DNA from 2 places in the Paenibacillus sp. sgz302191 genome. Region 1 is predicted to be linked to the other one. Evidence: riboswitches for the same ligand, from Rfam matches in the RefSeq annotation. Region 1 holds a riboswitch; the other holds the start of a gene.
What was found. A riboswitch is a leader RNA that binds a small molecule or an ion and turns the genes downstream of it on or off. The one in region 1 is predicted to bind ZMP and ZTP.
Positions count from the first base shown of each region.

Region 2: another riboswitch for ZMP and ZTP. It lies ahead of AC3G2T_RS20970 (DJ-1/PfpI family protein); the one in region 1 lies ahead of rpiB (ribose 5-phosphate isomerase B).

Region 1 is NZ_JBYLHY010000032.1:45,909-50,536, forward strand. It holds gene glyA (serine hydroxymethyltransferase) at 31-1,284, opposite strand; gene AC3G2T_RS31955 (TIGR01440 family protein) at 1,338-1,943, opposite strand; gene rpiB (ribose 5-phosphate isomerase B) at 1,962-2,420, opposite strand; ZMP/ZTP riboswitch at 2,521-2,601, opposite strand; gene AC3G2T_RS31965 (low molecular weight protein arginine phosphatase) at 2,730-3,335, opposite strand; gene AC3G2T_RS31970 (manganese efflux pump MntP) at 3,363-3,923, opposite strand; gene AC3G2T_RS31975 (L-threonylcarbamoyladenylate synthase) at 3,988-4,628, opposite strand, start outside.
Region 2 is NZ_JBYLHY010000014.1:132,279-136,906, forward strand. It holds gene AC3G2T_RS20965 (MFS transporter) at 1-687, opposite strand, end outside; gene AC3G2T_RS20970 (DJ-1/PfpI family protein) at 1,610-2,197, opposite strand; ZMP/ZTP riboswitch at 2,248-2,328, opposite strand; gene AC3G2T_RS20975 (LysR family transcriptional regulator) at 2,366-3,292, opposite strand; gene mdcA (malonate decarboxylase subunit alpha) at 3,451-4,628, shown strand, end outside.

The sequences.
Region 1 (4,628 bases):
CCGGAGTCGGTCGTTGCAGATCAAAATCAATTAATAGCTCAAACCTGGATAAAGCGGATATTGCGCCGTCAAATCCTTCACGATGCCGCGAGCTTGTTCGAGCGTCGCTTCGTCTTTAGGATTTTTAAGCGTAAGCGCGATGACTTTCGCGATCGTTTTCATCGCTTCTTCGCCCATGCCGCGGGAAGTCGCCGCAGGCGTGCCAACGCGGATGCCGCTTGTGATGAACGGGCTTGTCGGATCGAAAGGAATGGCATTTTTGTTCGCCGTAATGCCGATTTCGTCCAAAACATGCTCCGCGTCTTTACCGGTAATGTTCAGGCTGCGCAGATCGATCAGCATCAAATGGTTGTCGGTGCCGCCGGAAACGAGCTCGATGCCTTCCGCTTGCAGAGCTTCGGCCAGCGTTTTCGCGTTGTTGATGACGTTTTGCGCGTAAGTTTTGAATTCAGGCTGCAGCGCTTCGCCGAAAGATACGGCTTTTGCCGCGATCGTGTGCATCAAAGGTCCGCCCTGGGTGCCCGGGAATACGGCTTTGTCAATGGCGGCCGCCCACGACTTGCGGGTCAATATCATGCCGCCGCGGGGACCGCGAAGCGTTTTGTGCGTCGTAGTCGTTACGAAATGGGCGTGCGGCACCGGATTCGGATGCAAGCCTGCGGCAATCAGACCGGCGATGTGCGCCATGTCTACGAAGAACAATGCGCCTACGTCGTTCGCGATGGAAGCCAGCGCTTCAAAATCGATAATGCGCGAATATGCGCTCGCGCCGGCAACGAGCATGCGTGGCTTATGCTTGAATGCCGCTTTGCGGACTTCGTCGTAATCGATGCGGCCGTCTTTTTCGCTGACGCCGTAAGCGACGAAATTGTACAAAATGCCGGAAGCGTTCACCGGGCTGCCGTGCGTCAAATGACCGCCATGTGCCAGGTTCATGCCGAGAACAGTGTCTCCATGACTCAATGCGGCCAAATAAACGGCCATGTTCGCTTGCGCGCCTGAATGAGGCTGTACGTTCGCATGCTCGGCGCCAAACAGCTCTTTGGCGCGGTCGCGCGCGATATCTTCCACGATATCGACGTATTCACAGCCGCCGTAGTATCTTTTGCCCGGATAGCCTTCCGCGTATTTGTTCGTCAGAACCGTACCCATAGCTTCCATAACGGCTTCGCTGACGATGTTTTCGGATGCGATAAGCTCGATTTTGTCGCGTTGACGGCCCAGTTCCAAGTTCATCGCTTCTGCGATTTTCGGATCTTGCTTGCTTAAAAAGTTAGTAGACATGTTCAGTTTCCTCCCTGGTCTTCTTTGTATTTAAACGTACAAACGCAGCGAAACTAACAATCCGCTTTCGGAGACGCGGCAGCGTACTGCTGTTCGGCTGTCTCCTCCGAGTACACAGCCCGCATGCCGCCGATCAACTTCGGCCGCGTGTAAGCCATAGTCACATAGGCGTGGCCGATATTCCGCACCGGCGGACGAACCGGCACCGCGACACGGCGAAGGTGCATACCGATGAGCGTGCTGCCGATATCGATCCCGGCGTGAGCCTCAATCGTCTCGACGACTACGGGCCGGGCAAAATGGCGGTACGCATAGGACGCCATCGCGCCCCCGGCTTTCGGCACCGGAATGACGGACACCGGCTCCAGACGGGGATACAGCGCGAGCACGTCTTCCTCCAGCACGAGCGCGCGGTTCAGATGCTCGCAGCATTGAAATGCCGCGTGCAGCCCGAATTCCCGGCACACGCGCCCGGCCGCTTGAAAGATCGGCTCCGCCGCGTCCAGCGTCCCGGATGTGCCGATGCGATGCCCGAGTATTTCGCTCGTGCTGGTGCCGATGACAAGTAGCTGTCCGGGCTTCAACCCCCCTGCCCGAACCAGCTCACGCAGATTGGCTTCAACGGCTTCAGCAATCGTAGGCAGAATGGAATCAGTCATCGGATTCCCTCCCGCGGCTTACGGATGAAGCGCGAAGCGCTCTTCGATCTTTTGAACTTTACCGATGCGGTTCTGGTGGCGAACGCCTTGCGAAAATTCCGTTTCCAGCCAAATTTTCACGATTTCTTCGGCAACGCCAGGCCCGATGACGCGCTCGCCCATAGCCAATACGTTCGTATCGTTATGCTCGCGGGTCGCTTTGGCGGAGAACAGATCGTGAACGAGCGCGCAGCGGATTCCGGGAACTTTGTTGGCGGCAATCGACATGCCGATGCCTGTCCCGCAAATCAGGATGCCTTTATCCACTTCCCCGGCAACTACTTTCTCGCATACTTCCAGCGCATAATCCGGGTAATCGACGGAATCCGCGCAGCTGCAGCCGAGATCCAAAACCTGGTGGCCTAATGATTCGATAAAAGGAATGATGACATCTTTCAAACGATACCCTGCATGATCCGCACCCAATGCAATTTTCATCGGTAAACGCTCCTTTAAAATTCATTTGTCCTTCCTATTATAGCCCATTACCCACCGGAAAACGAAAAAAAGAGCAGGACACGCGAAAGTACGCGCGTTGCTCTTTTGCCCAGGCGACCGGCCGTATAACCCGATGCTCCATTGTGGTTAACCCCACTCGTCGCCAGTTACATCGAGTCTCAATCAATACGTCTATTTTATCGCATTCCGGCGTGCCTGTAAAGGTGATATCCGCGGGGCGGGTTCGCGCAGGCAAGGCAAGCCGATTCCGCCGGATCCGCTCCAAACCCGCTTTTCTAGGAATCAGTCCTAAGGGCCCAGCAAATTCGATCCGTTCTGCCGCTCGCGCAGCTTTTGCACCAGCTTATCCAGACATTGTCCGATTTCCTCGGCCGTTGCCCGGTAAATGTCTATGGAACCGCCGAACGGGTCGGAAATATCGTAATCGGGAATGCTTCTTTCCAGCTGCAAATACCGGCTTCTTTCTTCGGATGAAACCGTCTGAGCCAGCGCTTGTTTGAGCTGAATCTCGGCTGCAAGCCGTTCCCGCTCCTCCATCGCGCGCAGCACGTCCGGATTATCCTCCACGTACTCCTTGAGCGTATAAATTTTATCCACGGCATCCGGAAAACGCTGAACAACCGAACGCTTGTGGCCGACCGTCATCGTCAAAATCAAATCCGCCCACTGCACCTCGGCCTGCCCAATAAAAAGAGAGCTGATCTTGTCCCGGAAACCCGCTTCTTTCAAAATCGCGTCGCTGTTGTGAGAAATGGCCCCTCCCGTAACAGCGGATACGCCGGCGGAACGGACCTCGGCCGCTAGCCCTTCTTTTTGCACCTTGACCCGCAGCAAGCCCTCGGCCAATGGACTGCGGCACGTATTTCCCGTACAGACAAAAAGTATTCGCAACATGATCCCCTCCTCCTCCCCTTTATTGTATCACAGCAAAAATTTGATCCCAAATGCGAGCAAAATCAACCCGCCAAATGCCTCGCCGTACTCGCCGACCCAGTGTCCGACGCGTCTGCCTACGAGCAGGCCGCCAATCGACATCAGCGCTCCGAAGGCGCCGAATACAAGCACCGTCAGCACGATATCCGTAGCGAACATTCCCAGCGATACCCCCACCGAGAAAGAGTCTATACTTACGCTGAGCGCGAAAATAATAAGCCCCCACAAAGTACGGTGGTCGAAAGAGACGGCTTCCCCGCCGCGAAGCGAGCTGTATATCATATGGCACCCCAGCAAAGCCAGCAGGCAGCCCCCCGCAGCAGTAGCGACATGTCCCAGAAGAGAGCTGACGTAGTGCCCCATGAACATCCCCATTAAAGGCATAATAATATGAAAAATGCCGATAACGACGCTGATTTTGAGAATGTCGAGCAAGCGGACGCCCCTCATACCGATCCCTATCCCCAGGGAAAAAGCATCTAGTCCTAATGCAATCGCCATAATGATGATGGTAAGTAGCTGCCCAAGTGCAAAGGATGATGCGAGCATGCTGCAGTCCCCCTGTCCACGGTTTCTTTCCCAAGATATGCGGACAAACCGGGAATCATGCCAGCTATACTCGAACAAGCCGATGACCGGCCGCTTTGCGCAGACGATTCATAATCGCCTGGCCGATGCCGTCCTCCGGACAAGCCTCGGCATTAATATAACCAATGCCCTCTTCGTCAAAACGCCGCAAAGCGGCGTAAAGCTCCCGGGCGACCGTCTCTGGGCGAGACAAGCTGCCGCAGGCAATTACGAGATCGGCGCGATACTTTCCCGCATTTTCCTCATAGGTGAGGACGCCTGTCGACTCTCCCCGCTCCCGGGCAGCATCGATATCGCGCTGAATCCAGGCCGCCACATCATCCGGTGCGGCCCCTTGAACAATTTGCATACGGCCCTTCGGAGCGTAATGCGTGTATTTCATCCCCGGCGAACGCGGCGCTTCCGCTTCTTCGCTCCATGCTTCCTTCGCCGGTTCGTGCACTTGCACATCCGGCAGAACCGCCCGCAGCTGTTCCGCCGTCACGCCCCCCGGACGAAGAATGTACATCTCGTTATCGACGATCTCGATAACCGTCGATTCCACCCCGACTCCCGTAGGCCCGCCATCCAGCAAGCCGCCGATCCGGCCGTCCAGATCCTCCTTGACGTGGGATGCGGCGGTAGGGCTCGGTCTGCCCGAGCTGTTTGCGCTAGGAGCCGCAACAG
Region 2 (4,628 bases), on a different contig from region 1:
CATCGTCGCCCCGAAAAAATAAAGCAGCTCCCGGTGTTCCTTCACCAGCTTGAACTGCTCCCGGATGGACGAGCTGCGCGGCGGGCGCTTCTTGACCGGGCCTATTTCCTTGACCCGGGCCAGGGAAAGAATGGACAGCACCCCGGTTACGGCGGAAACGATCAGCGGCCCGCTCGGCCCCGACTTGTCCGTCCAGAAGCCGATAAAATAAGCGAGCGGAATCATCAGCGCCCCCATCGCGACGCGAACGTAGCCCATCAGCCTGCCCCGCAAATCCGGCTGGTACATGCGCGTCACCAGCGCAGCGTAAGCCGGCGCCTGTATGCCCATTAAAAGCTGAAAGACGATGGCGGTCACCACATACACTGTCGGATGTCCGAAAAAAGCCGGAAACAACAGAAGCAGCCTCCCGATCAAACTCGGAAGGACGACAAACGGCTTGGGGCTCGACTGCTCGATCCGCGACGCCCAAATCGGCGAAAACAGCAGGCCGATCGCCGGAGCTGCAGCCAAAATGCCGACCTCCAGGTTGGTCGCCCCTTGCCGGATCGCAATCGGAATATAAAACTGATTGAAAACGACATTAAAGAGACTGAATAAAGTGCCGGCGCCGAAATCGCAGTAAAAGTTGTATTTCGTCTCCGGGGTCATGTGCAAGCCTAATTTTTGAAGCACGCTGTTAGCCATCGTTAGCCAGTCTCTCCTCCGCTTGAGAGCGAATATTTCGATATGTTGTTGCCATGCCATCTATTATAGCCTATAAAGCGGAAAATTTGTTTAGCGTTTTCAAAATAAAAAAACCACCCCGCGGGTGGTGAGGGAAGCCTCCGTGCCGCTGGGCGGCGCAAAAGCGCAAGGCCGGAGCCGGCGGCATATCCTGCCTGGTTGCGCTGGATATACCTGTAAGAGCCTCCGTGCTGCTGGGTGGCGCAAAAGCGCAAAGCCGGAGTCGGCGGCATATCCTGCCTGGTTGCGCAGGATATGCCTGTAAGAGCCTCCGTGCTGCTGGGCGGCACCCATGATGATAAAAGGCATAAACGCACACGGCCGGAGCCGGCAGTCATCTTGTCTGGCAGCGTAGGGGGAAATTAGTGAAAGTGCTGTGCCGGTAAAGGAACATTTCTGCAAATGTCAGGCTTTTCATCGGATACAGGGGCTCTGACTCGGTTTTACTGAAATTGCCGCACTATCCAGGCTGTCCAGAAACCCACACGTCAGCGCCGACCGCACAATCTGCCTCGTTGCCCGAAGAAAACCTGCAAAAGTGCAGTTTTTGCTCAACGAATGCGCCGTCCACGAAAAATTCCTGCAATTGTGCAGGCTTTTCGCCGCGAACATGAGCCCAGGCCCGTTTCAATCGAAAATTCCTGCACAATCGCAGGCTTTTCTCCAAAATGTACCACTTTTGCAGAAAAAGCCTGCACTTTTGCAGGCTTTCTACTTGCGGAGTCGCCATGCCACCCGCTCCAGATCCTCAACCAGAACAGAAGAGGCGTGTCCACTTCAGCGCCACAACCCGTGCAGGGGAGGCGCGGATTGTGGAAGATCGGCTGTACCACCTCCGGTTCCTCTAACCTGCCACTTTATCCACAAGCTGATTTTCGGGGGTTTACTGCCACTCCATGATGTTTGCCGTTTCCCGGCGTCTTTCTTCTCCAAGCAGCTTGCTTACAACGTACAAAGACATATCGATCCCCGCAGATACACCGGCGGACAAAATTATTTTTCCGTTATCCACATACCGGACATCTTCCAATATTTGCGACGATTTCGGGGCCGCTTCCTGCAATTCGTCCATTGCCAGACGGTGCGTCGTAAGCTTCAATCCTTCCAATAGGTTCGCTTTGGCTAAAATTAAAGCCCCGGTGCACACCGACAAAACAAGCTCCGCTTGACGCGACGCCTCGCGAATCCAATCGGTAAGCGTCTCGTTATGCATTTCTTTTCGCGCCCCCCGGCCGCCGGGTACGAGCAAAATATCAGGAGGCGGACAATTGCGGATCGTATACCCCGGGGTAACGCTCAAGCCGCCCGATGCGGCAACGGGTCCCTCCTGTTCGGCCACCGTATAGACCCGGAAGTCTTTCCCTCTGCCGCTTCCTGTTGTAAACACTTCGAACGGGCCCGCAAAATCCAGCACTTCAACCCCCTCAAAAATCAATATCGCTACGTTTCTTGCCTGCCGTACCTGCTCCATAGGCTCATCTCCCCTGAAAATAATAAAAAAAGCATCCGGTCAATGACCGAATACTTTGCCCAGGCGTACGGCTTTATAAAAGCTGTGCTCCCTCGTGGTACTCCACGTTTACGCCAGTAACACGCCCAAAAATTTCGATGAACTATTTATATCAGAAATTTCAGATAATTACAACCTATTTTCAAAATCCGCTCTCGTCCCCTGCCGGCCAGCCGGTTCTCTCTGCGCCATCTGTCTGAAATAGTCCGCTGTAAATTCGCGGAATCTCGCCGCAGCTTCGGTGAGATACTTGTCTTTGGACCACGACAGCCAAATCGTGCGTTCGCATCTCGGCTCTTCGATCCGAAGCAGCTCGACGGCCGAGCCGGTCGCTCCTCCCCAGGTCACGGAAGGGATGAAGCCGACGCCTTGTCCGGCCCGAATCAACCCGCGGACCGTCGCAGGGTCGTCGCTTTCGAAAATGATGCGGGGCGCAAATCCCGCCTGCCGGCACAGCGCGTCCGCCGTTTCCCGCAAGTTTTTGCCCGGCCGCAGGCTGACGAACCCCTCGTCCGCCGCTTCGCTCAGCCGGATTTTTCCGCGGCTTGCCAGCCGGTGGCCGCAGGGCACCGCAAGAAAAATTTCCTCCGTAAGCAGCGCTCTGCTCTCCACGCCTTGAATGGGCACGGGCGAAGAGGACAGGCACAGATCGAAATCGGAGCGCATCGCCGCGAGGGAAGCATGCTGCAGCAAGTGAAAGCTGATTTGCGGATGCTTTAGCCGGAAGGAAGCGAGTAAATCCGGCAGCAGGTGCGAGCCGACCAGAACGGCAAGCTCGATGCTGCCGCCGGTCTCCCCCGACATATCCCGAATCTCCCTCTTCCCGTCCTCCAAAGCCGCGATGGCGGTGTCCACTTTTCGGAGGAACGCTTTGCCATATGCGTTCAAACGAATATATTTTCCGGTGCGGTAGAACAGTTTGACATCCAAATCTTTCTCCAGCGCGGAAATCATTTTGCTCAGCGCAGGCTGCGGAATGCGAAGCTCCGCCGCCGCCTTCGTCATATGCTCCAGCCTGGCGACGGTTTGAAAATATTTTAGCTGCAGCAGCTCCATGGCAACCCCTCATCTATTCGATATTGAATATAATTCTTATACATAATTATATATTATCCGATATGTATAGACTACCTGTATACTATTTTCAAAAGGATACACATACAGGAGTCTGTCCGATGTCGGACTCCTAGTACCCCGAACGAGGAGGATGCGGTATGAATCAAACGATACATGCGCAAGCGGCGCGCTCCTGGACGACGCGGCGCGACGAAAAAGCGCGGAGGCTGCGGCAGGCAAGCCGGCTGATGGAAGGGCGTCTGCTGCCGACAGGCAGCATCGTGGAAGCGCTCGAAGCGCTGATTTTACCCGGCGACAGGGTCGTGTTGGAAGGAAACAATCAGAAGCAAGCCGCTTTTTTGTCCGAATCGCTTGCCAAAGTCGATCCCGGCAAAATCCACGGCCTGCATATGCTCATATCCAGCATCTCGCGGCGCGAGCACCTCGATATTTTCGAATACGGCATTGCCCGGAAAGTCGATTTTTCCTTTTCGGGGCCGCAGAGCCTGCGCATGTCCCAAATGGTCGAGGACGGCAAGTTGGAAATCGGCGCGATCCATACTTATTTGGAGCTGTACGCCCGCATGTTCGTCGACCTCATTCCCGACGTTGCGCTGGTCGCTGCGGACAAGGCGGACCGGCACGGAAACCTGTACACGGGGCCGAATACGGAAGAGACGCCGGCGATAGTCGAAGCGGCGGCCTTCCGCAACGGGATCGTGATCGTGCAGGTCAACGAGATCGTCGACGAGCTGCCGCGCGTCGATATTCCGGCTTCCTGGGTCGACGTCGTCGTCCCCGCCGACAAGCCTTATCCGCTGGAGGCATTGTTTACGCGCGATCCGCGGCAAATTACGGACATTCAAATTTTGATGGGCATGCTGGCCATTCGCGGCGTCTACGAACGCCATCAGGTGCAATCCCTGAATCACGGCATCGGCTTCAACACGGCGGCGATCGAACTGCTGCTCCCCACCTACGGCGAATCGCTCGGACTGCGCGGCCGCATATGCCGGCATTGGGCGCTCAACCCGCATCCGACGCTCATTCCGGCGATCGAAAGTGGCTGGGTCGAGAGCGTGCACTGCTTCGGCGGCGAGGTCGGCATGGAGGCGTACGTCGCGGCGCGGCCGGACGTGTTCTTCACCGGCCCCGACGGCAGTCTCCGCTCCAACCGCGCCTACTGCCAGATGGCCGGACAATATGCCGTCGATCTGTTCATCGGCTCCACGCTGCAAATGGATGCGGAAGGCCATTCTTCCACCGTGACGTCGGGCCGGCTGTCCGGTTTCGGGGGCGCCCCTAACATGGGGCACGACCCGCGGGGGCGGAGGCA